3 regions of the Vibrio sp. 811 genome follow, and region 3 is predicted to be linked to each of the others. Evidence: predicted binding sites of a transcription regulator. Region 3 holds the regulator's gene; each other region holds the start of a gene.

Evidence for each region. Region 3 encodes PurR, which represses purine synthesis genes. Its sites were predicted from a motif close to TNANGNAAACGTTTNCNTNA; they were not measured.
Region 1: R7Q46_RS17265 (formate--tetrahydrofolate ligase) is a predicted target of PurR. The motif match lies at 6,240-6,259, and genes of this name have one in related genera.
Region 2: R7Q46_RS16295 (NupC/NupG family nucleoside CNT transporter) is a predicted target of PurR. The motif match lies at 4,996-5,015, and genes of this name have one in related genera.

The regions. Positions count from the first base shown of each region.
Region 1 is NZ_JAWOUB010000012.1:116,313-127,170, forward strand. It holds gene R7Q46_RS17255 (chitinase C-terminal domain-containing protein) at 1-2,572, shown strand, start outside; gene glgC (glucose-1-phosphate adenylyltransferase) at 2,670-3,887, opposite strand; gene R7Q46_RS17265 (formate--tetrahydrofolate ligase) at 4,425-6,173, opposite strand; gene R7Q46_RS17270 (inosine/guanosine kinase) at 6,410-7,714, opposite strand; gene R7Q46_RS17275 (CreA family protein) at 7,948-8,418, opposite strand; gene R7Q46_RS17280 (flavodoxin) at 8,564-9,073, shown strand; gene R7Q46_RS17285 (HAD-IA family hydrolase) at 9,269-9,937, shown strand; gene R7Q46_RS17290 (methyl-accepting chemotaxis protein) at 10,368-10,858, opposite strand, start outside.
Region 2 is NZ_JAWOUB010000011.1:60,139-70,996, forward strand. It holds gene R7Q46_RS16270 (hotdog family protein) at 1-333, shown strand, start outside; gene fabG (3-oxoacyl-ACP reductase FabG) at 330-1,055, shown strand; gene R7Q46_RS16280 (beta-ketoacyl-ACP synthase) at 1,052-2,275, shown strand; tRNA gene R7Q46_RS16285 (tRNA-Arg) at 2,447-2,523, opposite strand; gene folD (bifunctional methylenetetrahydrofolate dehydrogenase/methenyltetrahydrofolate cyclohydrolase FolD) at 2,727-3,587, shown strand; gene R7Q46_RS16295 (NupC/NupG family nucleoside CNT transporter) at 3,656-4,855, opposite strand; gene R7Q46_RS16300 (LysR family transcriptional regulator) at 5,113-6,057, opposite strand; gene R7Q46_RS16305 (lytic transglycosylase domain-containing protein) at 6,145-7,116, opposite strand; gene R7Q46_RS16310 (YcgL domain-containing protein) at 7,165-7,446, opposite strand; gene minC (septum site-determining protein MinC) at 7,644-8,306, shown strand; gene minD (septum site-determining protein MinD) at 8,324-9,136, shown strand; gene minE (cell division topological specificity factor MinE) at 9,139-9,402, shown strand; gene rnd (ribonuclease D) at 9,480-10,598, opposite strand; gene fadD (long-chain-fatty-acid--CoA ligase FadD) at 10,677-10,858, opposite strand, start outside.
Region 3 is NZ_JAWOUB010000002.1:575,306-586,163, reverse strand. It holds gene glgA (glycogen synthase GlgA) at 1-178, shown strand, start outside; gene R7Q46_RS06460 (alpha/beta fold hydrolase) at 288-1,091, shown strand; gene R7Q46_RS06455 (DUF2007 domain-containing protein) at 1,123-1,443, opposite strand; gene R7Q46_RS06450 (TVP38/TMEM64 family protein) at 1,464-2,150, opposite strand; gene R7Q46_RS06445 (TfoX/Sxy family DNA transformation protein) at 2,265-2,855, opposite strand; cyclic di-GMP riboswitch class I at 2,972-3,061, opposite strand; gene purR (HTH-type transcriptional repressor PurR) at 3,349-4,353, opposite strand; gene torD (molecular chaperone TorD) at 4,822-5,469, opposite strand; gene torR (two-component system response regulator TorR) at 5,736-6,446, shown strand; gene elyC (envelope biogenesis factor ElyC) at 6,520-7,305, opposite strand; gene cmoM (tRNA uridine 5-oxyacetic acid(34) methyltransferase CmoM) at 7,420-8,211, shown strand; gene mukF (chromosome partition protein MukF) at 8,214-9,551, shown strand; gene mukE (chromosome partition protein MukE) at 9,532-10,257, shown strand; gene mukB (chromosome partition protein MukB) at 10,260-10,858, shown strand, end outside.

The sequences.
Region 1 (10,858 bases), on a different contig from region 3:
GGATGTCGCGCTTTCTGCGACCTCTATTGACCTGGGTGGTTCCGTCACACTGACTGCAAATGCTACGGATGCGGATGGTACCGTTTCTAAAGTTGATTTTTATGTTGCAGGTGTACTTGCTGGCACTGCTACAGCAGCGCCATACACGCTGGATGTAACCCCTTCACAAGCTGGCTCATTAAGTGTTTATGCGAGAGCTACCGATGATGCTGGAGCAACAGCAGATTCTGCACTTGCGACGTTAACGGTAAACGGCGGCGCAGTGACATCTAATTGTCGTCCTGATGGTCTTTATCAAACAACGGGTGTAGATGTTCCTTACTGTTCTATTTATGACGAAGAAGGCCGTGAGAAAATGGGGGCTGATCACCCACGTCGTGTAATCGGCTACTTCACCAGTTGGCGAGCAGGTGACGACCCACAATCGACTTACCTTGTTAAAGACATTCCTTGGGAACAACTTACTCACATTAACTACGCGTTTGTGAGCATTGGTTCTGACGGCAAAGTAAACGTTGGCGACGTTAATGATCCTAACAACCCTGCTACAGGTAAAACTTGGCCAGGCGTTGAGGTAGATCCTGCTCTTGGTTTTAAAGGTCATTTTGGTGCACTAGCAACTTACAAGCAAAAACATGATGTTAAAACGCTAATCTCGATTGGTGGTTGGGCTGAAACGGGCGGTCACTTCGATACGAACGGCGATCGTGTAGCTGATGGTGGCTTCTACACCATGACGACGAATGCGGACGGTTCTATTAATCATGCTGGTATTGAGAAGTTCGCAACTTCTGCCGTTGAAATGATGCGTCAGTACAAGTTCGATGGCCTGGATATCGACTATGAATACCCGACGTCAATGGCTGGTGCTGGTAACCCTTACGACAAAGACTTCATGGAACCACGTCGTCAGTATTTATGGGCGTCTTACCAAGAGCTGATGAAAGTATTGCGTGAGAAACTTGATGCGGCATCCGCACAAGATGGTATTCATTATATGCTGACTATCGCAGCACCATCTTCAGGTTACTTGCTACGTGGGATGGAAACCTTCGATGTAACTAAGTACCTAGACTACGTAAACATCATGTCTTACGACTTGCATGGGGCTTGGAATGATCACGTTGGTCATAACGCGGCTTTATTCGATACAGGTAAAGACTCGGAGCTAGCGCAGTGGAACGTATACGGTACTGCTGCATACGGTGGTATCGGTTACTTGAACACAGACTGGGCTTACCATTACTTCCGTGGTTCTATGCCAGCAGGTCGTATCAACATTGGTGTTCCTTACTACACCCGTGGTTGGCAAGGTGTTACTGGTGGCGAAAATGGCCTTTGGGGCCGAGCGGCACTACCAAACCAAGCAGAGTGCCAACCGGGCACAGGTGAAGGTGAGAAGAACAACTGTGGTCACGGCGCTATTGGTATCGACAACATGTGGCATGATACCGACCCTAAAGGAAACGAAATGGGCGCTGGTTCTAACCCAATGTGGCATGCTAAGAACCTAGAAAGCGGTATTTGGGGCTCTTACGCAGCTGCTTACGGTCTTGACCCTGTCAACGATCCTTCAGATAAGTTTGTTGGTACTTATACTCGTCATTACGATAGCGTTGCTGTGGCACCTTGGCTGTGGAACGCAGAGAAGAGCGTATTCCTATCTACGGAAGATAAAGCTTCTATCGAGGTGAAAGCCGATTACGTTATCGATAAAGAGATCGGCGGTATCATGTTCTGGGAACTAGCAGGTGACTACAACTGTTACGTACTGGATGCAAATGGTAATCGTACGGCAGTAGATGCCACTGAACAAGCTTGTGCGGCGGGTAATGGTGAATACCACATGGGTAACACTATGACCAAAGCTATCTACGACAAGTTTAAGTCTGCGACGCCTTACGGTAACAAAGTAGCGACTGGTCCAACACCAACTGAAGCAGTAGACATTACTGTTAGTGTTGGCGGCTTCAAAGTTGGCGACCAAAACTACCCAATTAACCCGAAAATCACGTTTACGAACAACACTGGTCAAGCGATCCCTGGCGGTACTGAATTCCAATTCGATATCCCAGTATCTGCGCCGGACAACGCGAAAGACCAATCAGGTGGTGGTTTGAAAGTGATTGCTTCTGGACATACTCGAGCAAACAACATTGGTGGCTTAGATGGCGTAATGCACCGTGTGTCGTTCTCTCTACCAGCATGGAAAGACTTGCCAGCGGGCGGCACTTACGAGCTTGATATGGTTTACTATCTACCAATCTCTGGTCCGGCTAACTACTCAGTGATTTCTGGTGGTAAAGAGTTTGCGTTTAAGTTTGAACAGCCAGCTCTACCAATTGGTGATCTCAATGCGGGCACGGGTGGTGGTACCACTGAACCAGGTACGTGTGATACGACGGGTTTAGTGACATACCCAGCTCTGCCACAAACGGATTGGGCAGGTAATCCAAGCCACGCTAACCAAGGTGATAAGATCATCCACAACGGTGTGGTTTACCAAGCGAACTGGTGGACAGCGGCTGAACCGGGTACAGATGGTAGCTGGTCAACGGTATGTAACATCTAATTATTATGGATTATTTGTTATAGCCTAATGTTTACAGGCACTTAAACAAAAGCGCACGATGATTATCGTGCGCTTTTTTGTTGTGATAGTTTGTCGTTTAATCGAATTGGTAACTTTCGGGTATGACGACAATACCTTTGTCTGAGATTTTAAATCGCTTCGCATCTTCAAGTTTGTTGATGCCAATTTGAGTATGTGGCGGAATACGAACATGTTTATCAACTATGCAGTTTACCAACTGACTTCCTTCACCGACTTCTACGTCATCAAAAATGATGGAATCGACTACCGTTGCACTATCTTGAATGCGTACGTTAGAGGAGATTATGGAGTGCTGTACTGAGCCTCCGGAATTGATGACACCGGTAGCAATGATGGAGTTAATAAAAATGCCTTCATTACCCGTGGCCGACGATACAGTACGAGCTGGTGGAAACTGCGGCTCGTAAGTACGAATCGCCCAATTGGACTGATAAAGGTTCATTGGCGGCACAGGTTCTAGTAGATCCATATTCGCTTCATAGAAGGAATCAATGGTACCCACGTCGCGCCAATAGCAATCTTTATCGACGCGCCCTTTACTGCCACAGAATTGATAGGCGTAAACGGATTCGGTATCAATCAGCTTAGGTATGATGTCTTTTCCGAAGTCATGGCTTGATGAATCGAGTTTTGAGTCTTCTTCAAGCGCTTCTTTCAAAACATCCATATCAAAGATATATATTCCCATAGAAACGAGGCTTCTGGTCGCGCTTCCAGGAAGGGTAGGAGGGGTTTCAGGTTTCTCTATAAACGAAGTAACGAGCCCGTTTTCTGCGGTGCCCATTACACCGAATGCTGAAGCATCCTCTACGGGAACATCCATACAGGCAACGGTGAGCTTAGCACCTTTCTCTTTATGCTCTTCAAGCATTGCGGCGTAGTCCATTCGGTAGATATGATCGCCGGATAACACAACCACATACTTTGCATCATTTCGCGATAGCAACCACATGTTGTGATAAATCGCATCGGCGGTTCCTTCATACCATGCACCACCTTTGCGCATTTGTGGTGGAACAGCAGTAATGTACTCGCCTAGCTCTGGATTGAATATCGACCAGCCGTCTCGTAAGTGTTTTTGAAGTGAATGAGATTTATATTGGGTTAAAACAAGGATCTTGCGTAAACCCGAATGTAAACAATTGGTTAGTGTGAAATCTATAATTCTATATTTTCCGCCAAAAGGTACGGCTGGCTTGGTTCTGTCATCGGTGAGTGGGCTGAGTCTAGACCCCATCCCTCCTGCTAAAATTACGGCGAGTGCGTCTTCCATAGTATTCCCTTTCCCTTTTCTGACATGCATCAAAACGGTGCTAACCTGAAGGAGGTGGTATGCAACGCAGAGGTTTTGAAAAGCATGTGCTAATGTGCTTATTAGTGAAAAGTCTACTACAAGAATCGAGCCATAGAATATCTCCTTAAAAATCAAGGAGGTTAAAATTTCACTGTAAGACAACTGCACCATATTAGTGAAGCGCTAAATAGCCCGTGCATCAAATTGGCGCAAAATTGTAGAAAGGAGAAGTCAACAAGTATGGATTTACAATGTAAAGTGGCGACAAAACAAGAAGATAAATAGGGTTTTCTAGCTTAATAACTATGGCTAAACAAGGCTTAGGGTTAGCGTCTTAACTCTAAAGGTCTAAAACAGGCGCGTTGATGTAAGGCAGGAGAGCTTTGTATCAACAATTCAAGAGTAGAAGGCCTGAGACAACTCTTTTCACAGTTGTTGAGAGTGAGTGGATAGGTAAGTAGACCACTCACTCAATGAATATGCTCACTTCACTGATAGCGATACGTTATCACTGCACTAAGAGAGACCGACGATATTTCCTTCATCATCAAGATCTAAGTTCATAAATGCGGGTTTATCAGGTAAGCCTGGCATCGTCATCACGGTACCAGATAATGCATAAACGAATCCTGCGCCCGCACACAAGCGCAGCTCGCGGATTGGGACGGTAAAACCAGTTGGTGCCCCTTTGACTGCGGAGTCCGTGGTTATAGATAGTGGTGTCTTCGCGATGCAAACCGCTAAGTTGTTAAAGCCTAATTGCTCAAAATGTTTGAGCTGTTCAGTCGCGATAGGAGTCATTTCTATATTGGTTGCTCCATAGCCCGCTTCACATACTGCCATGAGCTTTTCGAGTAATGATTGCTCTTTGTTGTATAACGGACAAAACTCTACAGGCGTGGTACACGCATCAATAACATGTTGAGCTAGTTCCGTTGCGCCTTGTCCGCCTTGCGAAAAAGCGGTGCTGATGGCTACTTTAACTTCGGGATTAAATTGGTGAATCAGCTCTTCAAGAGCTTTAAGCTCTTTCACACAATCTTGTGGAAACTGGTTAATGGCAACGACAGCAGGTAAACCGTATTTATGAACGTTATTTATGTGCCATTTTAAATTTTCAAACCCAGCCTCCAATGCTGCTTGGTCCGGATTAAAAATGGAATCTGGAATAGCCATACCTGGCCGTAAATCGTAGTGTCCAGAATTCGCTTTGAGGCCGCGTAATGTTGCTACGATCACTACACAGTCCGGGGCTTTGTTGGCGGCAGCAGCTTTAATGTTACACGCTTTCTCAAATCCCATATCCGAACCAAAACCGGCTTCAGTTACCGTGTAACCTGACAGTTTTAGCGCAATATCGTCCGCGATAATGGATGAATTTCCATGGGCGATGTTTGCAAATGGACCTGCATGGATCAACGTAGGAACACCTTCTAGAGTTTGCATCAGTGTCGGTGCAATCGCCTCCTTTAGTGTTACTGCCATTGCTCCTGCAACTTGTAGATCTTCCGTAGTGACGGGGTTTCCGTTCAAATCGTACGCTACGACAATTTTCCCGATACATTGGCGTAAATCTTTTAAATCTTTGGCTAGTGCAATGATAGCCATCAACTCGGAAGCCGCTGAAATATCGAACCCTTCGTCACGCTCGAAACCATTGATGGTTTTTCCTGCATCATTGAGGCCAATTTTGACTTTACGTAGTGCACGATCATTATGGTCCATCACTCGTTTCCAAGTAATACTTGCCGTGTCGATTTTAAGTGCTCTTAACCCGGTGCGTGATTCAAAGGCATCATAACCCTCGCGTTGTTCATGGAACAAGCGAGCGTCAAGAGCGGCTGAAGCAAGGTTGTGCGCCGCTGTCACTGCGTGAATGTCACCAGTAAGGTGTAAGTTTAACTCTTCCATTGGAGCTACTTGAGAATAACCGCCGCCCGCTGCGCCACCTTTAATACCGAAGACGGGTCCCATCGAAGGTTGCCTTATACATGCAATAACAGATTGATTAAGCTTTGCTAAACCTTGCGCCAGGCCTATCGTCGTAACGGTTTTTCCTTCGCCAAGAGGAGTCGGCGTGATCGCAGTGACGAGTACAAGTTTACCGTCATCATTTGCTTTGAGTCGTTCCAAACATTTTGGGTGGACTTTGGCTTTGTGCTTCCCGTGAGTGTCATACTCTTCGGGTGATAGTCCTACTTTTTCCGCGATAACATCAATAGAAGAAAGTGGTGTGTTTCGGCAAATTTCGATATCTGACTGCATGGAGAATCCCCAAAGTGGCACTCAGGTAGCGTTGAAAAACTACCTAAGTTATAACGAGTATTATTGTGAGGCAAAGGTCTGCTTGGTGATGGTACTGTTTCGGTTAGGCTTGTAAAGAGTTTACTGCTTCGTATTGTGCGACATACTAACGAAATCTACTCGTTATAGTGCTAGATAAAAACAAAAAGGCCACCAAATGGTGACCTTGATATATTTTTAGCTTTAAAGCTGTCGTTTTAACGATCCCAATAAGTCTCTTCTAAGCTATCTTCTCGTTCAGGAAGCGCTCGCGATAGGCGAGGAGAGTGCTGCGTCAACACTTCATAGCTTACTCGGTTTGCGTATTTACAGATCTGAGAAAGCGAGGAGTAGGTTAAGCATCGTACTTCGTGCTTTTCTGAGTTAGGCACTTCTTTTTGGTGGAAAGAGTTTGCTGCCATGTCATGCAGTAAGGCTGAAAGGGCTGCATCACCTGCACCGTTAGTGTTCTTAATCTCTAGTGGTCCACCAAGGTAAGGGCCGATGTGAGAGTAGACCTTCATTGGGTTTTGACAGTCTTCTTTACGCATCGCACGACTAAACTCGTACTGGTTAAAGGCTTCGAGGGAGCTTTCAAGGATGTCGTGTGTGGTTTCTCGTTTTACTTTCTCGTCGGTGTAACCAGCCATGTACAGACCATTTGGTCCTGCCGTACACAGTACGAGATCAACCCATTCAAGTGCTTTATCAGCAGCAGCTAGCGGCTCTGTTTCACCTGTTAGCGCCGCACCTTCTTCTTCATTCATAGCGACAACAGAAATGTTTTCGCGAATGTATTCTTGCCACCACTGTGCGTTACCTTCGATAACGTACTTTGTCCCTAACGTAAGTACAACAGGGACATCGTGCTTCTTAGCAAAGTCGATCGCTCTTTGTACCGCTTTAGGCATTGGATCTTCTTCTTTACCACGCATTAGGTAAGAAGAAACAACCAGGGCTGATGCTTTCTCAAAGATCTCTTCAGGAATGCTTTCCGGAAGTAGTTGATTCATATGACCTTCGTTGATAGCAAATGTACGCTCACCGTCTTGAGAAATTAGGGTGTAGCAGCGACCAATAGGGCCATCTACCGTTTGTAAATGGTTAAGGTTCATGCGTGAAGACGTACGGCAAAGGTAGCGGTAAGCAAAAGAACCGACTTGAATGTTCTTAGACATCACACCGAGCAAAACGGATTTGCTATCGGCTAAAACTGAGTAGTTGTGAAGAGTATTGCCAATCGTGTCACCTGGGTATTGGTGTGTGATCAGGCCTTGCTCAACCAGTTCTTCGTAAAGAGCATCTGCTTTGCTTTCTTCAAGAACGAGCGAATGTCCTTTACTCAGGTTGTATTTCTCTAAAAACGCGTCATCTACACGTGCTTCGATATCTACAATGGTTTGACCGACACCAACAATAGTTGGGCGATATAGCTTAGGTGCCTGTCGGATTTGGTTTACTAATGGATCTCGAGCGTGAGTTGGGAAGTAGTGTTTAGATTTACGCTGACCAGGAAACTTCATGCTTGTTCTTGAGTGAGAAAAAAAAGAGGCGGGATTGTATCACAAAAAAATGAAAATCGTGGCGATTTATTACAAAGAAGTCTGCTCGCTGAAAAAATCAGCGAGCTGAGTAAATAGCAACCAAAGCAGCTGCAATTTATGACGCTTGTCGTATTGCAATGGGTTGTTTTTTAAACTTGTTGCTCAGCAGCGCCCGGAAAGAGCCTGCTCCGCGCTAACTAAATTTACCCGCGTTACTTTTTCACTTCAGTTGGCTCAACGTAAGCCTTGGTACCCCAAAGTGGGACTGTCGAAAGGCTATGTTTAAAACTACCATCGGTCTCTTTTGTTGTATAAGACAAGTAGAGTAAGGTTTGGTTATCGGCATCATAAATACGGCGAACCTTCATTGTTTTGAAGAAAATGCTTTTTGACTTCTTAAATACAATTTCACCGGACTTACTCTTATCTATTTTTGCAATCATTTCCGGTGTGATTTCGCCAGTCTGACGACATGATATTGAGCTATCACTTGGATCTGCTAAGCTGAAATCCGCTTCGATAGAGGCGATGTGACATGTGACACCTGTTACCACCTCGTCTTTCAACTCACCGACTTTGATGTCTTTCAAAGTAAACCAACCGAGCCCCACGTCAGCAACATCGTTATCTGAACAACCAACTAGAGTAGTAGCAAGCAATGCACTTAACAGCATCTTTTTCATTATTTTTGTCCTTAACTAGGAAAGATATTGATGAAATCTATCAGAGGTTTGCACCTAAAACAAAATTTAGCCACGGAAAGGTCTATGTGCGCTAGGTTTGTTGCGGGCTTCATGCTAATGTACTGCTCTAAACGAAGGTATCAAGATGAATGAACAACAGTTAGCCAGTATCGAGCGTAAAAATACATGGCTGTATGATCTGGTCGAAGTTGAATTTCCGACACCAGAGAGTTTGAAAGGGCGCGATGTCTATTTCAAAACGCTAGAAAAAGCAACGTATCAAGTAGTCGACAAAGACACACTACTGGAAAGTGACTCTGAATTTAACCTCGACGATATTTTTCTGGTCGATTTTCATCGACTGACCATTATGTTCTCTATCTTGCAATCTCAGCGCTGGGAACAGCAGTATGATAAAGATATGATCATTGAATATCTGACACAGATTATCCTCACGCCAGATTTTGAATTATATGTTGGTTTTAAATCTGGAGTCCCAATTGGTGCTGCTATTGTTAGCCATCTCGAAGGAAATACACTCATCTCTGATGTTGCTGTTTCTGAATCAAAATACAAAAGCTCGTTTGTGGCTGATCTGGCTAAAAGACTAAGCACCGAGCAAAAACTGTTAGACTCAGTGGTTATCGAAAACTAACTTACACATCAATGTGCATAAAAAGTAAAGCAAGATGACGTTGGGTGATCTTGCTTAGAAAAACTGTAATTGCTCCCTTCTATTTCCATGAAATGCCAAGCTCGTCGTTTCAACAATCCCAAACTCAAATAAGATTAATCCAAACATTCTTAAAATCAGCTTGGGCTTGAGCCTTTAAGACGTCTGGAGATGGCTATGGCAATTACCAATATTAAGTGCGTGATATTTGACTGTGATGGTACGTTGGTCGACAGCGAAAGACTGTGTTGCCAAGCGCTCGTCAATGTATTTAACCAGCATGGGGCTGAGTTAACGATGGAAGAGTGCGTTTCTCACTTTAAAGGAGGAAAGCTCGCTGACATCCTTTTAGATACTAAAGAATTGAAAGATATCAAAGTTCCAATTGATGTTTTAGAGCCGCAATACCGAGAAGAAGTCCAGTCTCTTTTTGTGCGTCACTTACAGCCAATGGATGGCGCAAAACGATTAATTCAGTTTTTGGATTCGCATAATATCGAATATTGTGTGGCGTCTAATGGACCTAAAGATAAAATTGAATACGCTTTGGAGTTAACCGGTTTACTCGATGCTTTCCGAGGGAAAGTGTTCTCGGCATTCGATGCGAATAGTTGGAAGCCTGAGCCCGATTTAATCATGTACAGTGCTATGAGCATGGGCTTTTTACCTAGTGACTGTCTTTATATTGATGACACGCCTAAAGGAGTTGAGGCGGGACTAAACGCCGGTATCAAAACGATACAGTTATTTAATGGTGAAGCTATCAATCTTGTTGATGACGAGCGTGTAATTCGCATCCATCATTTAGATGAATTAAAAGAGCAGCTGTGTGGCTGCTCTGTTTGACCTACTAATGGCAAACCGGACTCAAGCTGTGGATGTGCTTAAGTTTAGACTGTAGGTAAGGCGTTTGATGTAGACATTGGATAGATGAGAAGTTTTTTGTATGAAATCCGCAAGCAGCGCATGTGAATTTCTCGCCATCCGATGAAATGAGATATTCATCTCCTTGGCAGAGTGGGCAATTCAGGTTCTCTATGTCTTTTGTGTCTTTGTAATTATTCATATTGTTTTCCAGCAGCAAATTGGAATTGGCAAGATCAAGCATAGCGGAACGCTTTGTTTAAGAACATTATTTCATCCGGTACAGCGAGAACTTGAGATTCACTTCAAATATCCACTTGGATGTCGTAGAAAATATCGAAGGTAATAGTTGAACACGGTTTAAAGAAAAGGGCTCCTTAAGGAGCCCTTGTTGATCATAAGTTCCACAATGTTATGCGGTGCGGTAGCGTTGTAATATCTCACCAAGAGAAACGGAGGCTTGCGTGAGATTAGCGACGCCAGCGGTAGATTGCTCCGCCACTTCTCTGATTGTGCTTGATTGACTACGAATTTCTGAAAGTTCCGATGCAATATCGTTAGCAACTGCGCTTTGTTCTTCAGCAGATGTGGAAATCTGAATGCTCATGTCCATTAATGAGCGTGCTGACTCGGCAATAGAGGTAACATCATGGCCGATTTCATCAATAAGGTGGCTGCTGGTTTGAGCTTGCTGAACGGTTCGGTTGGTGATTGAAGCAATGTTCTGGCTCTCAATTTGAAGCTTCTCAATCATGGCTTGGATCTCTACTGTTGCCTGTTGAGTTCTGCTTGCTAATGTACGTACTTCATCGGCAACCACTGCAAATCCACGACCTTGTTCACCAGCACGGGCTGCTTCGATTGCTGCGTTTAGTGCCAACAGATTAGTTTGTTCTGAAATGG
Region 2 (10,858 bases), on a different contig from region 3:
GACTCAGCCTCTCAAACTGTGCCAGCTTACGTTGGCATTGAGTTTATGGCGCAATCTGTCGCGGCGTGGTCTGGTTACCACGCATTAATGAAAGAACAAGCGCCACCGATTGGCTTTTTGCTTGGTAGCCGTCGATACACGTCTGAATGCGATGCGTTTTCTCGCGGACAGGTGCTCGATGTGTATGCTGAAAAAGTTATGGAAGATAACGGTATGGCGGTTTTTTCAGCCCGTATTGAGCTACAAGGAACTGTTGTAGCGACTTGCCAATTGAACGTTTACGTTCCATCAGAAGAAAAATTACAAGAAATGAAAATCAGGAGTCAACAATGACCCGACAAGTCCTCGTTACAGGTGCCAGCAAAGGCATCGGTAAAGCCATTGCCGTTCAATTAGCCAAAGATGGTTTCCAAGTCATTGTCCATTACATGGGCGATCAACAAGGCGCGCAAGACACCCTAAACACCATCGAACAGCATGGTGGTAGCGGTCGTCTTATCCAATTCGACATCAGTGACCGTGCAGATTGTCGTGAGAAGCTAGAAGCCGATATCGCCGAACACGGCGCTTACTATGGCGTCGTAAACAACGCTGGCATCACAAAAGATACCGCTTTCCCTGCGATGACCGAAGAAGAATGGGATGGTGTGATTCATACCAACTTAGATAGCTTCTACAACGTTCTTCACCCTTGTGTTATGCCAATGGTGCAAAAGCGCAAAGGAGGCCGAATTGTTACCCTTGCATCAGTATCTGGCCTGATGGGTAACCGTGGTCAAACCAACTACAGCGCAGCAAAAGCGGGCGTAATTGGTGCGACAAAATCACTCGCACTTGAACTGGCAAAACGCAAAATCACCGTTAACTGCGTTGCACCAGGACTTATCGACACAGGCATGGTAGACGAACACGTGAAAGAACACGCGATGCCGCAAATTCCTCTGCGCCGCATGGGAGAGCCAGAAGAAGTTGCTGGTTTAGTCAGTTACCTTATGTCTGACATCGCAGGCTATGTAACTCGCCAAGTCATTTCGGTAAACGGAGGCCTAGTATGAGCCGTCGAGTTGTTGTAACCGGAATGTCGGGTGTGACTGCGTTTGGTAACGATTGGCAATCTGTCGAACCAAAACTGCGTGACTGCCAGAACGCGACGCAATACATGCCTTCTTACGAACAGTATGATGGTTTGAACACCAAGCTCGCGGCACCAATTTTAGATTTTGAACTGCCAAAGCACTACAAGCGCAAGCAAGTACGCGGCATGGGGCGTGTTTCCAAATTGGCGACCGTCGCAACAGAAAACGCACTGAGCCAAGCAGGTTTGATTGGTAACGGCGTACTCACCAATGGTCAAACGGGTATCGCATACGGCTCATCAACAGGCAGTACTGACGCCATCGGCGCATTTGGTGTCATGCTGAATGAGAAAACCACGAAAGCGATCACCGCAACGACTTACGTGCAGATGATGCCGCATACCACAGCAGTGAACGTTGGTCTATTTTTCGGTTTGAAAGGCCGAGTGATCCCAACCAGCAGTGCATGTACCTCTGGCAGCCAAGCAATCGGCTACGCCTACGAAGCGATCAAACATGGCTACCAAACGGTAATGGTTGCTGGTGGCGCTGAAGAATTGTGCCCAACGGAATCCGCTGTCTTCGATACCCTTTTTGCCACCAGTCTGAAGAATGAAGACCCGAAAAGCACACCAAGACCTTATGACTCCGATCGCGATGGTTTGGTGATTGGTGAAGGTGCGGGAACACTGGTTCTGGAAGAGTACGAACACGCCGTCGCTCGTGGCGCGAAAATCTATGCAGAAATCATCGGTTTTGCCAGCAACTGTGATGCCGCACACGTCACTCAACCACAGATGGAAACCATGCAAATCTGTATGGAAATGGCTTTGCAAAACGCGGGCATTCCTGCTGAGAAGATCGACTATGTATCTGCTCACGGCACTGCCACCGACCGCGGCGATATTGCGGAAAGCAACGCAACAGCGAATGCTCTGGGCAAAGTGCCAATCAGTTCACTCAAGAGCTACTTTGGCCACACACTAGGCGCCTGTGGCGCGATTGAAGCGTGGCTAGGTTTAGAAATGATGCACACAGGTTGGTTTAACCCAACGCTCAACCTAGAAAACCTCGACGAGCAATGTGGCGATTTAGACTACATCGCTGGACAAGGTCGAGAGCTGGACGTGAAATATTTGATGAGTAACAACTTCGCCTTTGGCGGCATCAACACCTCCATCATCTTTAAAAAGATGTAATTCCCTTAATAAATGCAAAAGCGCTGGTTAACCAGCGCTTTTTTGTTGGTGGCTATCCAGATTGCTAGAGAATGCCATTCAAAAGTTGTAGATAGAGTGGCAATTACAGCCAAAAACCTAAAAACGACAAAGCCCCGACAACTCAAAGAGTTATCGGGGCTTTTGAATAAATGGCACGCCCTATTGGATTCGAACCAATGACCACATCCTTAGAAGGGACGTGCTCTATCCAGCTGAGCTAAGGGCGCGCTACAGGGACAGGATTATACGAGTTCAAACGGGTAAATCAACGGGTTTTCATAACATTCTGATCTGAATGCCTAAAAAAAGTCCATTAAAACGCTTAATGTTCAAAAACACCACAAAGCAAACGTTTGCGTATGGATGTTGATAAGAAATTCTGCGACAATGCGCCGCAGATAATCTGCCTTCTTAATTTATAAGGAAAGTCATGACTGCTCAAAATATAGACGGAACTCTCATTTCCCAAACTGTTCGATCCGAAGTGGCTGCACGTGTTAAAGCACGTGTTGAAGCTGGGCTACGTGCTCCTGGTTTAGCAGTGGTTCTAGTTGGTGAAGATCCTGCTTCTCAGGTTTATGTCGGTAGCAAACGCCGCGCATGTGAAGAAGTTGGGTTTGTTTCTAAGTCTTTTGACCTTCCTGCGTCTAGCTCAGAAGAAGAGTTACTAGCGCTGATTGATGAATTAAACAGCGATGATGAAATTGACGGCATTCTAGTGCAATTACCCCTTCCTGCGGGCATAGACACAACACATGTTTTAGAGCGCATTCACCCAGAGAAGGACGTGGATGGCTTCCACCCTTATAACGTTGGCCGTCTTGCGCAACGTATTCCAAAGCTTCGCTCTTGCACGCCAAAGGGCATCATTACCCTACTCGACCGTTACAACATTGAGCTACGTGGTAAACATGCGGTTGTGGTTGGCGCATCAAACATTGTTGGTCGTCCAATGACACTTGAGCTGCTGCTTGCGGGCTGCACAACAACAACATGTCACCGTTTTACCAAAGACCTAGAGAGTCATGTGCGTCAAGCTGACGTTGTCGTGGTTGCGGTTGGTAAGCCTAACTTCATCCCTGGTGAGTGGATTAAAAAAGGCGCAGTGGTGGTCGATGTCGGTATTAACCGTCTTGATTCAGGCAAACTAGTTGGTGACGTGGAATACGACAAAGCACGTGAAAGTGCGAGCTTTATTACTCCTGTTCCTGGTGGTGTTGGCCCAATGACCGTCGCAAGTTTAATTGAGAACACAATGCTCGCTTGCGAACAGTTCCACACAGACAAATAATGTAAAACTTCAGATACGAAAAAGGCTCCGCAAGGAGCCTTTTTGCTAATTGTTGATATCTATTTCAATTACAGACTTAAAATCACGCCCGCAATCGAAGCGCTCATTAAGTTCGCCATGACACCAGCGATAATCGCACGGAAACCATGCTTAGAAACAAATGCACGCTTTTCTGGTACCAATGAGCCCAACCCACCAATCAGCATCGCCATGCTTGAGATGTTTGCAAAGCCACACAAAGCAAACGTCACGATTGCTTGTGAGTGTTCACTAAGTTGAGACTTCACTTCTGCAAGCTGGATGAAAGCGACGAACTCATTCACCACAATCTTGTTACCAATCAGCGAGCCTGCTGTGGTTGCTTCTTGCCATGGTATACCCAACAACCAAGCGACTGGCGCAAACACAAAACCTAGGATGAGCTCAAAACTTAATGGTGTCCCAATAAGATCACCTATCCAGCCTAACATGCCGTTTAGCATTGCAATGACACTAATAAACGCCAGTAACGTACCACCGACCGATACAGCAATGCGTACACCCGCCATGGCACCATCGGCTAATGCTTCTACTACGTTGGTTGCACGTGGAATTTCAACTTGGCTAATGTCGATATCTGCTGCTTTATCCGTATCTTCTGGCATTAAAATTTTTGCCATCAACAAGCCGGCAGGTGCTGACATAAATGCAGCAGCAATAAGATAGTTGAGGTCGACACCCAGTGATGCGTAACCAACCAACGTTCCGCCAGCAACTGACGCTAAACCACCTGTCATAACTGCAAAGAACTGCGAGTCAGTCATGTGTTTTAGGTAAGGCTTTACCATTAATGGTGCTTCAATGGTGCCAACAAAGATATTCGCCGTAGCAGACAAAGACTCAGCACGACCGATACCCAGCAGCTTTTGAATACCACCACCGATAAAGTTAATGATTTTTGGCATCACACCAATGTGATAAAGACCTGAGATAAGAGAGGAGAAGAAAACGATGATACCCAGAACATTGATCGCAAAGGTGAAGCCCCCTGTCGCCAAATTACCGAATAAAAACGCAATGCCCTCTTGACCATAGTTGATCAAATTCGACACAACACTGCTCACTGAATTCAGCGCATCTCTTCCTGCTGGTACATATAAAACCAACAACGCAAACAGTACCTGCAAAGCAAACGCAAACGACACCGTTCTCAGCTTTATATTTTTTCTATTTGTAGAAAGTAGCCATGCTAGGAATAGTATGGCTACGATACCAATAATTGAGTTCATAAAATGAATCCGACAGAAGGGGGATATGGAAGGCACCGGATTGTATAGCGGACTCAAAATGCTGCAAGTTGAGGATGTTAACAGTGTGAAAAGTTTAAGCGACCAATAACTGACCAACAAAATAACCAATTGAATTTATTGAAGATAAACGTTTGCTTATTTTAATTATTTCCATATAGAAAATATGTTTCTGGTTCAGGAAAAATTTTTGTGAAGTGAATCACCTTATGTGTCGTTCTACAACGTCATTGATCCTGTTATTTAGGAATAGAGATGTAAGGTGCCAAACGTTGGTCCCAATGACAAGGGTTGCCGATCTTCTGTTTGATAAAGTTAATCACTGCGGATATTTTTTTTGGCATATGCTGGCGGCTTGGGTATACCGCATAAAACGGCATCGACTGGCTGGCTTTCCAGTCAGGTAACAGCTGTATTAACTTACCCGTTCTAAACTCATCCCCCAGCAAGTAAGTGGCAAGGTAGGCAATACCCCAACCTGCAATAGCCGCATCCCGAACGGCTTCTGCCAGATCTACTGAATAGTTACCCGAGACTTTTACGTTCAATTCTTGCTGATCTTTGGTAAACGCCCACCCCGTATAGTCACGCTCCCAGCTTCTGTATATGAGGCAGTTGTGAGCAGATAGGTCATCCGGTTCTGTTGGCGTGTCATGTTTCAATAAGTAATCTGGCGATGCCGCAACAACAAACTGGCAATCCGTCAAACGCTGCGCAATGTAACCTTCAGGCAAATGCTCGTTGTTGGTTACCCATAAATCGAGCCCTTCGGCTAACATATCGACCTTATAGTCAAACAGATGTACTTCCACTTGAAGTTGAGGATACAGTTCGCGTAACTCTTGAATCGCTGGAATAATGTGTAAGGTACCAAATGATTGCGACAACCCAAGACGTACCAAACCTGCTACTTCATCCCGCTGGGTTTCCATCTCTAATGTGGCGCTGCTCACCGCTTGTACCACTTGCTCACAGTGATGAAAAAAGGTTTTCCCTGCCTCTGTCGGCGTAAAGCTTCGCGTAGTGCGTTGAACAAGCTTGATACCAAGAGACGCTTCTAACTGACTCAACTGTTTACTCACATGAGACACCGACACGCCTAAGCTCTTTGCAGCAGCTGTGAAGCTTTTGTGTTTAAGAAGAGCGGAGAAAATCACCATTTGTGCGGCACGTTCAGATAACACGCTTTACCTCGATTTGGTTATAGAAAAAACAAAGGGCTCCGAAGAGCCCTTGTATTGAAGACTGGATGCCGAATTGTTTGTGGCAGATCAGTATTTAATGCGGTCAGCCAAGTGGCTCACAGCAAGTGCGAAGTAGTAAGAGCGGTTCCACTTCATCAATACGTTGTAGTTATTGTAAACCAGATACGTACGACCATTCTCGTCGTCCGGCATGATCAACCATGCTTTGATGTCTTCATCCAGTTTTGGCAACGGGCTACCGTCATATTTTGTGATACCTAATTGGCTCCACTCTTGAAGGTATTTGCCTTTTTCAGCCGTGCGCCCTTCCAGGCTGCGATCAATATTTTTAGGAACCTTAACTTGGCGACCCCAAGTATATTTATCATCCCAACCAGACTTGCTCAAATAGTTAGCGGTCGATGCAAACACGTCCGCTTCAGATTGCCATATGTCTTTTTTACCATCACCGTTGCCGTCAGCAGCAAAACGAAGGAAAGAGCTTGGCATAAACTGGCATTGACCCATCGCACCAGCCCATGAGCCTTTAAAGTTCTCTAGCTCAATATGGCCTTGATCGAGGATCTGCAGTGCCGACATGGTCTCTTTACGGAAAAACTCTTCACGACGGCCTTCAAATGCCATTGTGGATAGTGCATCAATCACTTTAAAGTTGCCGGTAAACTTACCAAAGTTACTTTCAACTCCCCAAAGTGCCACAATAAAGCGCGGGTGGACACCGTACTCATCGCCTATACGCTTTAGCTCAGTGTAATGCTCTTTGTAGAGTTGTCTGGCTTGCTTCACCTTCCATTCAGGCACCGCGCGAGGAATGTACTCATCCAATGTCAGTTTCTTTTCTGGTTGGTTTCGGTCCGCTTTTACTGCTCGGGGCTTGTACTCAACATTAGCAAAAGCAGCACTAATGACCTGCTCTGAGATACCTTTATCACGAGCTTCAGCACGCAGCTTATTCAAGTATTCATCAAAACCCTCGCTACTAGCAAAAGCCGAGGTACACATACCAACGCTAAGCATGGTAGCCAGTATTTTTTTCATATTGCCCTCCTTGAGCAAGGCAGAAATCCCAGATGAAAAACGATGACGTTATTCGCCTTTCTGCTGGGCTTTTTGTTCTTTGTACTTTTCTAATAGGTTCTCCGGCGGCGGTGGAACCTGAAGAAAGAAGCCATCATTTTGTAATGAAGCCTTCACTTTTTCGATATCAACTTGTGCCAATTTACGGCCATCAAGTTTAATCGTCATGACAGCGATAGGCTTACCGAACATCTGCATTAAGGTGTCAGGAACCTGTGAAAAATCATCCTTTTTCGGAATATAGAGATAAGTACCTTCTTTTTTCGAGCTTTTATAAATAGAACAAAGCATGACACGCCTTTTATGCTGATTTAGCCGCGTTGAGTGCGGATTAGGTTGAAAACGTCAAATTCTCGCAAACTTAATAGCAAATTTGAGATTAATTCACCTATTTGCCCACGAGAGAACTTGCTGCGTCAAAGGATGAAATATAACATGACATACCTAGTTTAAGGCAACGCTCTTTCAATAAAGGCAAGAAGTCCACGATGACCCATTCACCAGACCTTAAAGGTAGCAGTTTTACATTGTCAGTTTTACACCTTTCTGACAATGAGATCGCAAAGACTGTCGAATTTTTGCAAGAAAAAGTTTCTCAAGCACCTTCTTTTTTTGCATCCGCGCCTTTGGTAATCAATATAGCAAAAGTACAAGGCGACATTGATTTCCCTAAGCTTAAACAAGGCATCTCAGATGCTGGTTTTATTCCGGTCGGTGTAACGGGCTGTAAAGACAAGCGTGTACAAAACCTTGCTTCCGAAGCTGGCTTCGCCATTATGTCGGCGAGCAAATCACCAAGCCAAGCACCTGCCAAAATGGCACCAACGAAAGTAGTTCGTACGCCTGTCCGCTCAGGACAACAGATCTACGCAAAAGATGGTGATTTGGTGGTGCTGGCGCACGTCAGTGCAGGTGCTGAAGTCATTGCTGACGGCTCTATTCATATCCATGGCACACTTCGAGGTCGTGCGATTGCAGGAGCAAGTGGTCAGCAGGAAGCGCGTATTATTTGCCACGATTTACAAGCAGAACTGGTATCCATTGCGGGTGACTACTGGTTAAGCGATCAAATTGAAAGCGAGTACTGGCAAAAGAAAGTAATGATCAGTAAAGCCGATGAATCATTACATTTAGAAGTTCTCGCGATTTAATCTAAAAAGGAAAAAAAATGGCACGCATTATTGTAGTAACGTCTGGTAAAGGTGGCGTTGGTAAAACCACTTCAAGCGCAGCCATCGCCTCTGGTCTAGCTCTTAAGGGAAAAAAGACCGCGGTGATCGATTTTGACATCGGTTTGCGTAACCTCGATCTAATCATGGGCTGTGAGCGCCGCGTCGTGTATGACTTTGTAAACGTCATTAACGGCGAAGCGACATTAAACCAAGCGCTGATCAAAGATAAGCGCACGGACAACCTATTTATTCTTCCTGCTTCTCAAACTCGTGATAAAGACGCACTGACAAAAGATGGTGTTCAGCGCGTATTCGGCGAACTTGATGAAATGGGCTTTGATTTCATTATTTGTGATTCACCAGCAGGTATCGAGCAAGGCGCGTTAATGGCCTTGTACTATGCCGATGAAGCCATTGTCACAACGAACCCAGAAGTCTCTTCTGTGCGTGACTCTGACCGCATTCTCGGTATTTTAGATTCTAAGTCACTGCGTGCAGAACAAGGGCTAGAGCCAGTAAAACAGCATCTGTTACTGACTCGCTACAACCCATCTCGCGTCACTCAAGGCGAAATGCTAAGCGTTGAAGACGTTGAGGAGATCTTACATATTCCACTACTGGGCGTGATTCCAGAAAGCCAAGCCGTGCTTAACGCGTCAAACAAAGGTGTGCCAGTCACTTTTGACGATAACACCGATGCGGGTATGGCTTATTCTGACACCGTTGATCGCTTATTAGGCAATCAGGTTGAATTTCGTTTCCTTACTGAGGAGAAGAAAGGACTCTTTAAACGACTCTTTGGAGGCTAGACATGTCATTATTAGAATTTTTCCGTCCACAGAAGAAAACTTCTGCGAATCTAGCTAAAGAGCGTTTGCAAATCATTGTCGCAGAGCGCCGCAGCCAAAATGATCCTGCGCCGTCTTACTTGCCTCAATTAAAAGAAGACATCTTGAAGGTGATCAGCAAGTACGTGGCAATTGATCCAAATATGGTTGACTTAACATTTGAGCACAAAGACGACGATATCTCAGTTCTTGAGCTAAATGTGAAGCTACCAGACGAAGAAAAGTAATCAGTTTCTCTCGCCAGACGAATGCTCTAATTAGAACGAAAAAGGTTGGCATCGAGGCCAACCTTTTTCATCTTTCATTACTTTAATGCTTTGTTCATCTTGTCGCCGAGTAAATCCAAACGCCACCCTTGCATCAAATCAGGCAACACTTCTGGGTCACGATCTTTTTTCCAAACCCAACTGATCAACTGATTGATCTGCTTTTTAGAGGCAAGGAACTCCGTGGCTAAACCAGACTTCTGCGAAGCCGATTTCACCAAGTCTTTCATATTTTTGAAGACCTGCTTGTAACCCGGATAGTCCATTAAACGCTCAATTTTCGCAGGATACTCTTCAGAAGGTGTTTGCTTCGCTTGTTTAACAATCGCGGCAATCTTCGCGCCATGGCGGTTAATCGCTCGGATATCAATATCTTCTGCTTCCATCTTCTTAAAGTTCGTTAAACCAAGACGAGCGACCGTTAATAGATCACCTTCTTTGAAGATAAAGTTCAGCGCTAAATCTCGTTTGATTGCTTCACGATAACGCCACGTCGCCAATGGCTTTAAAATCGCCAGCTCAGAAGGTTTTAATTGCCAAGCGCCCTTAATATCAAGGTAGGCATTCTCTTCATTGGTTACGCGAATACGTTTCGAAACGAGTAAATCACTTTCTTGCTGTACAGCTTCCCACCAACCTGCTTGCGTCACCTTATCGAACAGCTTTTCGTATAACGGTAACAAGTAATGAACATCTGCGGCAGCATAATCTAATTGCTTTTGTGTCAGTGGACGAGCCATCCAGTCGGTACGTGATTCACTTTTGTCGAGCTCTACGCCTAAATATTCTTCCACCAGCGATGCGAAGCCTGTCGATAGGCCGTGACCGAGAAAAGCCGCCATCAGCTGCGTATCCACCATAGGGAATGGTGTACAACCAAAAGCGTTTTGGAAAACTTCTAAATCTTCACCACATGCGTGCAGCACTTTTAGCACAGAAGTATCTTTTAATAGCGCTACAAACGGCGTCATATCCGTTAATTCAGTCGGATCAATCAGCGAGAGGCGATTACCATCGAAAAGCTGAATCAGACCTAACTGCGGGTAGAAAGTGCGAATACGAACGAATTCGGTATCCAGCATCACTACGTCTGCCTCTCGGGCATGAGTGCAAACCTCTTCTAGGTCTTTGTTTTTAGTAATAATTTGATAGTTCACATACTTCTCGCTATAAAAATGCCAGCAAAACGCTGGCATTCTATCATTTTTTAAATCTCTCGACTCGACGAAATCGGCTTATGCGCTTTTCTTCGCAAGTTCAGCGTCATTCTCTTCGCGTAAAACACGACGCAAGATCTTACCGACATTGGTTTTAGGTAAGTCTTCGCGGAACTCAACCAACTTCGGAACTTTGTAGCCAGTTAAGTGTTCTCGACAATGCGCGATCACTTCGTCTTTGGTCAAGCTCGGATCACGTT
Region 3 (10,858 bases):
TGTTTTTTTCGAACCGACACCGCAGGCATTGTTGTTAACGATGCTAAGGGCACTGTTGCTCTACGCTCAAAACGAGCCTGAAGTGAATAAAGTACAGTTGCACGCGATGCAACGAGACTTTTGTTGGCAAAAGGCCGCAGAATCTTATTTGCAGCTTTACCACTCAGCGTTAGTTTGACTTAAAATTGTAACGAAAGGCACCGAATGAGGTGCCTTTATTATCTTGAGTAAGGGGAGTGTGGTAGGATGGCTTTTTACTCAATAGCACGATCTTTTTGATACTCAATATGACCCAGCCGCTACTTTTTCATAAAACCTATTTGCACCCTACTAGTAATGAGTGGGTTGTATTTGTGCACGGTGCTGGTGGTAGCTCTTCTATCTGGTTCAAGCAAATTAAAGCTTACAAGCAACACTTTAACTTATTGCTGATCGATTTAAGAGGTCATGGAAAGTCAAATCAGTTACTTAAAGAGCTCATTGCTAGCCGTTATACCTTTACGGAAGTTACCCAAGATATTTTGAAAGTATTGGACCATTTAAAGATCCAATCCGCTCATTTTGTCGGTATGTCGCTTGGTACTATTATTGTTCGAAACCTTGCTGAATTGTCATCAGAGCGCGTACGTTCGATGGTGCTCGGCGGTGCTGTCACAAGGCTTAACACTCGTTCTCAGATATTGGTGAAATTAGGTAATTTTTGTAAGCATATCCTACCGTACATGTGGCTCTACAAACTGTTCGCTTATATTGTTATGCCTCAAAGAAGCCAACGAGAATCTCGCCACCTTTTTATTCGCGAAGCCAAGAAGCTTTGCCAAAAAGAATTTAAACGTTGGTTTATTCTTGCCGCTGATGTAAATCCGTTAATGAAATATTTTAAAGATCGAGAGTTACCCATTCCGACTCTTTACTTAATGGGCGACAGGGATTACATGTTTATTAAACCTGTCAAAGAAATGGTTGCAGCACATAAACTCAGCATTCTACGAGAAATCCCGAATTGTGGTCATGTATGCAATGTAGAGCGTCCAGAAGACTTCAATCAACACTCCATCGAGTTTATTAAACAGCAAGCTGTATGTGCTTAAAACTGAGTGCATCCACTGAATAGGAGAGCCGCTATAGCTCTCCTAGTTGATATCCACATTGCCAACATGCACCAAATTGCCCTTCGTTTATTTCATGACATTTTGGGCATTGCCAATCTTGATACTCATGCCTATCGGATTGTTTTCGATATGTTTTTACTATTTCTTCAGCTTTCATCTTTTGTGCAGTGTCAAAAAGCCACACATAAGGATCGGTATCATCACCAAACGGCAGTTCTCCTTTTAAGCCGAAAATACCTTCTCCGCGAACTTCACAGTAAATTTGTTCCACTTTAAGCAGCTCACATACAATGTGTGCTTCTGCTGGGTTTTTAGCGATAAATATTTTCATCAAAATACCCACTTCACCAATTACAAGTTTTGCTGACTTGGTGTCGGCCTTACTTTATTCATAACCCATTTAGTGATGATTGGAAATAGTCCCAATAGCGCAAAAGACGCTAATACTGCGGGTGAAACAATGCCCGATAGGCTTTCAATTGTTGCTAATTGAGTACCTGCATTCAGATATACGGCTGTGCCTGGCAGCATACCTATTTGGCTAGTGAGATAAAATCGACCTACAGACATCGGTGTTAAGCCCATCAGTAAGTTGATTAGAAAGAAAGGGAATACAGGGATTAGACGCAAGGAAAATAGATAAAAAGCTCCGTCTTTTTCGACACCTTGATTAATTGCGTTGAGTTTATTTCCGAATTTGTTTTGTACCCAGTCACGCAATAAGTATCGGCTGCTCAAGAAGGCCAGTGTTGCCCCCATAGTGCTAGCGAAAGAAACCAGTAGCAAGCTTGTCCAAAAACCAAATAAGGCTGCACCAAGTAAGGTGACTACTGCCGCTCCTGGGATAGAAAAAGCGGTAATTGCAATGTAGGTAAAAAAGTAAATCGCAGCCGAGAATACAAAATTCTGATCGATGTATGTAGTTAGTGCTTCTTGTTGGGCTTTTGCATTCTCTAAGGTTAAATACTGGCCAAAGTTAATACCTAAAAAGACGATAGCCGCTAGTAGGATGAGACCTAATATCAGTTTCTTATTCATAATTTTGATTCCAATTTGGGATATATGTAATAAGACAGTAGGAAAACCGAAAAAATTTCACAAAAAAACCGCAGATTAGACTGCGGTTTTACAAGATAGTTTTTAGGCCGACTTTTATTGGAGGGCGTTCATCAACTCATCTCGGCGAGCTTGAGGTACTACACTCCAATGAGTGCCGTTGATAGCACCTTCTAGTGCCCATAGCAACTCAATGTTGACGGTTGCAGAGTGCGTATCTCTTATCGCTTTATAGGCGTTAAGCGCACCTTCCTCTTCAAGCTTCTCTACGGATTCGATGCCGGCTTTTTTTAGCATGCGCTCGGTAGCCAGTCGTAAGTTAGGCAAATCTTTCAAACGGTTAGGCTTTGTACTTGCTTGCTGTTCTTTCTCAAGCTTTGCCTTTTTCAATGATTGATTCGCTACTTCGATTAAGCGTTCGCTTGATTCCCATAAATCGCTGGAAATAGCGTAGTACTTTGTAACGACTGGAAAGCCACGTTTTTTATAAACGTAAGGCTTTAGCCCTTGTTTCTCGAAGTCAGATGAAGTTTTTTGGTCTGCTCTGATATGAAGCTGATTGTTTACCACTAGTGCAAACATTGTTTCATCAGCGAATAGTCCGAAGCCACCAAACATTGAGCGCGACTTGATATTACCAAGTGCCTCAAATAGCTTCATAGAGTCTTTGAGTATCGGTTTATCCATGTTTTGTTATCTCGGTGTAATTAATATTACGCCACCAAAAGTCAGGTCCGAGAGAGTAGCAAACATGCGTAAAAACAATGTCATTACAGAGTAAAGTCATTGCTTACACACTTGCCATCGGTAACCCCGCTACCTTCCATATCGTAATATGGTTCAGGCCGGAGGCTTTGCGTCCCACTCTTTCGAATGGTTTGCCCTGTGCGTGACACAATGAGCATACTTCTTATATTGAATTAACATCACGGTTTAGCGTTAAAAGTGTGATTTCGGTTCAATAAAAATGATAGATTGAATGCTCTATTTTGCATATGGAAAGGTGCAAATTGGCCTTTGAAAAGGAGTTCTTAATATATATTACATTTATATAAAACAGGGAGTTAACGTTAGTCAATTGTTATTAGAGCTGTGTGAAGTATTAGAGAACACTTAATTTTCCCAAAAAAATAAGCGCCCCTGTAGAGCGCTTATTTAACACGGTTAAATACAGTGAAATTTAGTTCATTTTTTTCACAGTATTTCGAATTACAAGCTCAGGTTGCATTTCGAAAATTCGTTTTTCGTGTTCTTTATCTTTGATACGCTCAAGTAGAATTTCGAATGCATTTTTACCAACACGACGTTTAGGTTGGTGGATAGTCGTTAGCGGTGGAGAGAAGTATTCCGCAAGCTCGATGTTGTCGTAGCCGATCACTGAAATATCTTCAGGAATTTTGATCCCGTTTTGTTGCAAGCGGCTCATTAGGCCTAGAGCCATTGTGTCGTTAAAACAGAATACCGCCGTCGGGCGCTTGTCCATTGCGGTAATTTTATCTGCAACTAATACGGCCGTATCACATTCAAAGTTACCTTCAAGGATCCAGTCTTCATTTACAGCTAGGTTCGCTTCACTCATTGCGCGACGGAAACCTGCAATGCGCTCTTGGCAAGCAAGCTTTTCAAAATGACCGCTTAGACAAGCGATATCCGTATGACCATTGTCAATCAGATGTTTGGTTGCAATGTAGCCACCTTCTTCTGAGTTATCCATGATCTTGTCTGCTTGTGAGCTCTCTGGGCCCCAATCCATGACCACTTTAGGAATGTCCGCATGACGGTCAAGCATCTCTTTTAGTTCTTCGGTTAAGTCAGAACACATCACTAGGATGCCATCAACGCGCTTTTCAGCCAGCATACGAATGTAATCGCGTTGTTTTTCGTAAATCCCGCCTGTGTTACATAAAATCAGAGTATAGCCTTGGCGGTAACAGTAGCTCTCAACGCCATCAATCACTTCTGAGAAAAATAGGTTAGTTGATTGAGTTACTAACATGCCAATCGTACGAGTTGAGTTGCATTTTAGGCTGCGTGCAACGGCACTTGGCGCGTAATTCAGCTCGTCAACGGCTTTCATTACTTTTTCTTGCGTTGCTTCTGCAACGAAACGCGTTTTATTGATAACGTGCGAAACTGTCGTAGTGGAAACGCCGGCTAAGCGAGCAACGTCTTTTATCGTGGCCATAAATGGTGTCCTGTATCGAGCTACTGAAATATGTCGTATTGGATGTACCTGATGCTCTAATGGTTTCACACCTAGCAATATAAAATTGGCGCTAAGTGTCTCGGCAGCGGTTGATCCAAGTGCGACAAAAGGGTGCGTAGCAGCATCGGTCGATGAATTTTATCTTTTTTCTATCTGATGAGAAATTGCCATCAACCTGTTAAGAAAACACAAAAACCGCTATATTTCAGCGGTTTACATATAAATCATATTTAATCGTTTGCGCTCACATTTTAGCCCTATGTGGACTGACTAGCAATGTTTTCAGCAAGAGATTTGTGTATTTGAAGTCACATTTTGACTGCTAAATAACCAAGCGTCTTTGCGCTAAGTTAAGGCAAACGAATATTATACCCAAGTTACTTACAATTGGTCACTTTCAGGCATACAGGAAGCCCGATAGGCAGGCTCCCTAAAAATAGGCGGCAATTATTCACCAAGAACGTAGGCGCTGTCTAGTTTACAAAATGCAACTAATAGTTTCGCGACACTCGAGTAAAATCCAAATTCGTCGAATTGTTTACATTTGTCTGAAAACTGAGGTAACCAAGACATCAATTGTTGCTGGATAAAGTCGTTTTGTTTAACGAAGGCTTCTTCCATGTGTTTTTCTTGTTCAAGCTCGTTTGAGCGGATAATCATGTTCCCGAGAAAGTCGAGCTCAACGGCTAAGTGATCCGCAGGTTCCTTTAGGTTTTCGTCTACTTGAACGCCAAATTCAGTCATCAACTTTTCCATTTCCTCAGCTGGCTTGTCATTCAGTAAACCTGATTCACCAATGTACATGGATGCGTAAGGAAGAGCGCCGTATTTTTCTGTCTTCAAAAACAGTTCACAAAAGTCAGCTGCAAGCTCTAGTTGTGCATCTTCACGATCTTGTAACCGATTCAGCGCATCAACTAGGCTATCAACGGCTGGTTTTAGCGACTCATTTTCACCTAAACCTGCGAGAAAACTGCGAATTTCAACACTGTGATAGGCTTCCAATTCTTTCTCTGTTAGTTCTTTTGCGAACAAGCTCGAAAACCACCAGTAAATTTCAGCGCGTTTTTCATTAAAAGCTTTCACTTCTTGCATTTTGGGCTCCTGAATGATGCTTCAAGTCATGCATCACAAAGTCAATTAGGGATATCCCCTAAGTGTAATCAATTAAAATGAATAGCAGTAACTATAATTGTTATGTTTTATGGTCAAAAATGACCGTTTATTAATAGCAATGGGCAAGCTTGTTTTGAATCAATAAAAACGCTAAATCTTGCGTTTTAATGTATCTATGACTAGAAATGTTACTAGTTATGAATAGAATACGTCTTGGATAATAAGAAGACAGAAAAGTGGTGTAAATGAGCTATCACGTATTAGTCGTAGAAGATGATGTTGTAACTCGTAGTAAGCTTGCGGGATATTTCCAAAATGAGGGCTACCAAGTCAGCGAAGCAGAGAGTGGCGCAGAAATGCGTGAAGTTTTGCAAGCGGGCGATGTAGACCTGATCATGCTGGATATTAACCTGCCTGGTGAAGACGGCCTGATGCTTACTCGTGAGTTACGTAGCCAATCGGATATTGGTATCATATTAGTAACAGGACGCACGGATAGCATTGATAAAATCGTAGGCCTAGAAATGGGTGCTGACGATTATGTGACAAAACCTTTTGAACTGAGAGAGCTGTTAGTTCGCGTTAAAAACTTGCTGTGGCGTATTTCAGCAGCGCGCAGTGGCAGCTCGAAAGCGAATGAAACCAGTGAAGAGCACATTGTGCGCTTTGGGGAGTGGACATTCGACATTCAACGTCGCGCACTTAGCCGCAACGGTGAGCCAGTAAAACTAACTAAAGCAGAGTACGAACTTTTGGTGGCATTATCGTCTTACCCTAACCAGGTGTTAAGTCGTGAGCGTATTTTGAACATGATCAGCCATCGAGTTGATGCGCCGAATGACCGCACCATTGATGTTCTTATTCGACGTATGCGCGCAAAAATGGAGTTCGATCCTAAGAACCCACAGATTTTTGTAACGGTACACGGCGAAGGCTATATGTTTGCTGGTGACTAGTTTGAACATCACTAAATCGTAAAAAGAAAAAGGAGAGCTTCGGCTCTCCCTTTTTTGTGGCTTCAAGATAATACTAGTTTGCTTCAGCCATTGGTGTTTGGCCGACAGTATCACGCAATCTTTGCCAAATGCTGCCCAAGTACTCATGCCAATAAAGCTCTGTTTGTTCTAAGTAACGCGCTTTAGGTGAGTATTTATCCCAAGGTTGACTTATCTCGCTAATAGCTAAGAAGTTGGTCGGAGCTGGTATTGGTTTAATGCCTGCTGCGTTGAACTCATACAATGCACGGCTCATGTGACTCGCAGAAGTGACTAACACAATCTCCTTTTGTTGAACGAATGCAGCCGCTTGACGCGCCTCTTCCCACGTATCTTTCGCATCTTCTAATAAAATGATATCGGATTTCGCGACTCCCAACGCAAGGGCAACGTTCGCCATCATTCGCGCGTGGCTAATTTCAGATCCGCCAGCATAGCCGGATAAGATTAATTTCGCGCCTGGATACATTCTTAAAATACGAATGCCCTCAGTTAAGCGCATTAATGCTGCACGGCTTAACTGCGAGGTGGGTGGAATTTCGTCATCGATAACATGACCATTCCCTAAAACCATCACGTAGTCGATGGTGCCAGAAACTGGCAAAAAGGCTTTATGCTCTCGCTCTAACGGCATAAGAAGCTTGGTTGAAACAGGTTGGAAGGCAACAAGAAAAATGCCAACAAAAGAGAATAGAACAACGAAGCAGCCAGTTTTACGTTTTGTAGTAAAACTAATGAGAGCAAGACCCAACAAGCCTATCAGCAGCAATGCCGGAAGGGGCATAAGCATGGCTGACACTACTTTTTTCAGCTCAAACATACATAAATAGTCCGAAAAAACATCAATTGATAATAAAAATGAGGGTATCCCTCTTTATTCCTGCTTTCCTTGTGCCAGAATAGCGGCACAATCCGTTATGATAACTCAGCAGAAGTGACAGAAGACCGCAATTTCGACGATATCGCCCACAAATTTGCAAAAAATATTTACGGCTCCGATAAAGGGGAGATCCGCCAAATCATTGTGTGGGAAGATTTTCTACAGATTCTAAGTGAATTAGATGCTGACCAGCAACCCCTAGAAGTGTTAGACGCTGGTGGTGGTTTGGCACAAATGTCGCAAAAGCTTGCTAAGCTCGGACATCGAATCGCTTTATGTGATCTATCTTCGGAAATGCTGCAGTTGGCTAAGCAGGATATTGAAAAAAACGGTTTGCTTGAGCAGTATCGCCTGATTCATTCGCCTGTCCAATCCATCGGTGAACATATGGATGGACAGGTCGATCTGGTTATGTTCCACGCTGTGATGGAGTGGCTGGTTGATCCTAAGGCCGCACTTGAAACAGTTCTTGAACAAGTAAAACCGGGAGGTATCGCATCAGTCATGTTCTACAACCACCACGGTTTAGTCTATAAAAACGTGGTTTGTGGCAACATTCCTCATATATTAGACGGCATGCCTCACCGAAAAAGATTTAAACTACAGCCGCAAAAAGGCTTAAAACCTGAAGAAGTCTACCAGTGGATAGAAAATTCAGGTTTTAATATTTGTGGCAAATCTGGTATTCGCTCATTTAGTGATTACATAGGCAATATGGAATACATGGGTGATTACGAGTTTGAAGATGTGTTGGCGCTAGAAAAACAACTTTGTCGACAAGAGCCATACCTCTCATTAGGCCGCTACATTCATGTGTGGGCTAAAAAGAACGATAAACAGGAATAACAATGAGTGAGATGACTCTCAATGCTGCAGAGCAACCAATCGATGAGCTGGTTGGCTGGGTTAAGCAGCACGATTTCTCGTTGAACCTGACCACAGAGCGATTGGCATTTTTGATAGCCATTGCCGTACTGAGTAATGAAAGGTTCGATGAAGAACTGGGTGAAGGTGAATTGCACGACGCATTTGCCATCGTCACTCGACTTTTTGATGAGACCGGCGAAGCTTCGGCTTTCCGTGCGAACAATGCCATCAACGAGATGGTTAAGCAGCGTCTTATGAGCCGTTTTGTCAGTGAGATTACTGACGGAGCGAGCATTTACCGCTTGTCGCCATTAGCGATAGGAATTACCGACTACTACGTGCGTCATCGCGAGTTCTCGAAACTGCGTCTTTCTATCCAGCTATCGATGGTAGCGGATGAAATGGCAAAAGCGATTGAAGCTGCACAAAAGGGTGGCACTCCGGGCCACTGGAAGAAAAACGTTTACGGAATTTTGAAATATTCTGTAGGCGAGATCTTCGATCAAATCGACCTTAACCAACGTGTGATGGATGAGCAGCAACAGTCTGTTAAACAACAGATTGCTGATCTGCTTAACAAAGACTGGCGTGAAGCGATCAACAACTGTGAAGCGCTACTGTCAGAAACATCAAGCACGTTGCGTGAACTTCAAGATACGCTGCAAGCCGCCAGTGATGAACTGCAAACTCAGATCCTCGATATTCAAGAAATTGTTTACGGTGACCCTGAGCTGGAGTTTATCGAAGAAGCCTTGTTTGGTCTGCAAATGAAACTAGACCGAATCACAAGCTGGGGCCAGCAAGCTATCGACCTTTGGATTGGTTATGACCGACACGTGCACAAGTTTATTCGTACTGCAATCGATATGGATAAGAACCGTGCGTTTAGCTCGCGTCTGCGTCAATCCGTCAAAGAATACTTCGATGCGCCTTGGTATCTGACTTATGCAGATGCGGAGAGGCTTTCTGACCTTCGTGATGAGGCCCTAGTACTGCGTGATGACGAGGTCACGGGTCAAGTTCCGATGGAAGTAGAATACGAAGAGTTTCAACAAGTCAATGATGAGTTGTCTGAACGAATTGGTGACATGCTAAAAGCGCATAAAGATCAAGGCACACCAATCGATTTGAGTGTGGTACTGCGAGATTACCTTGCACAGCACCCTTATACTCATCATTTTGATTTAGCTCGCATTATCGTCGATCAAGCTGTACGTCTAGGGTATTCAGAATCGGATTACCAAGCGATTCAACCAGACTGGAAAGCAATCAACGAATTTGGGGCAAAGGTACAAGCGAATGTCATCGACCGATACTAATGAATACATGTCAGAGAATCTGGCAAAAGCAATTTCTAACCCTCTGTTCCCAGCGCTAGACAGCATGCTTCGAGCAGGGCGTCATATCTCAAGTGAAGATCTAGACAACCACGCGTTGCTGTCGGATTTCGAACTTGAGCTTTCTTCTTTCTACCAACGCTACAACACCGAATTGGTGAAAGCGCCAGAAGGTTTCTTCTATCTTCGTCCTCGTTCAACGTCTCTGATTGGCCGTAGTGTTCTTTCTGAACTGGATATGCTGGTGGGTAAGGTACTGTGTTTCCTTTATCTAAGCCCAGAGCGTCTTGCGCACGAAGGCATCTTCACTAACCAAGAGCTGTACGACGAACTGCTTGCTCTAGCAGATGAAAATAAGCTGATGAAGCTAGTGACGAACCGTGCTACCGGTTCTGACCTTGATAAAGAAAAGCTGTTTGAAAAAGTACGTACGTCACTTCGTCGTCTGCGTCGCCTAGGCATGATCATCAACATCGGTGAAACCGGTAAGTTCAGCATCAGTGAAGCGGTATTCCGCTTTGGTGCCGATGTACGTATTGGCGATGACATGCGTGAAGCGCAACTGCGTCTGATCCGTGATGGTGAAGCAGTAGTGCACACCAAAGAGCCAAGCCAAGGCAGCTTATTGTCTGAAGAAGATCAAGACGATCAAGCCCAAGAAGAAACAACAGAAGAGGGTGAAGCATGAGCATGATTGAACGCGGTAAATACCAATCGCTGACCATGGTCAACTGGAACGGCTTCTTTGCCCGTACGTTTGACATCGATGGTCTGGTCACCACGCTATCAGGTGGTAACGGTGCAGGTAAATCAACCACAATGGCGGCGTTCATCACCGCATTGATTCCTGACCAAACGCTGCTGCACTTCCGTAACACGACAGAAGCAGGCAGCAGCCAATCGTCTCGCGACAAAGGTTTGTACGGTAAGCTACAGCCGGGCGCATGTTATGCGGCGCTAGACGTGGTGAACTCACGTAACCAACGCCTGTTGTTTGCAGTAAAACTGCAGCAAGTTGCGGGTCGTGATAAGAAGGTAGACATCAAACCGTTTGTTATCCAAGGTCTTCCAAGCCATGTGAAACCAACGGATATCTTGGTTGAAAGCGTATCTGCGACTCAAGCTCGTGTACGTCAAATCAACGAAGTAAAAGAATCGATCGCGGAATTTGAAGGTGTTCAGTTCAAAGCGTTCTCTTCTATCGTGGATTACCACGCGCAAATGTTTGAATTCGGTGTGATTCCGAAGAAACTGCGTAACTCTGGTGACCGTTCTAAATTCTACCGCCT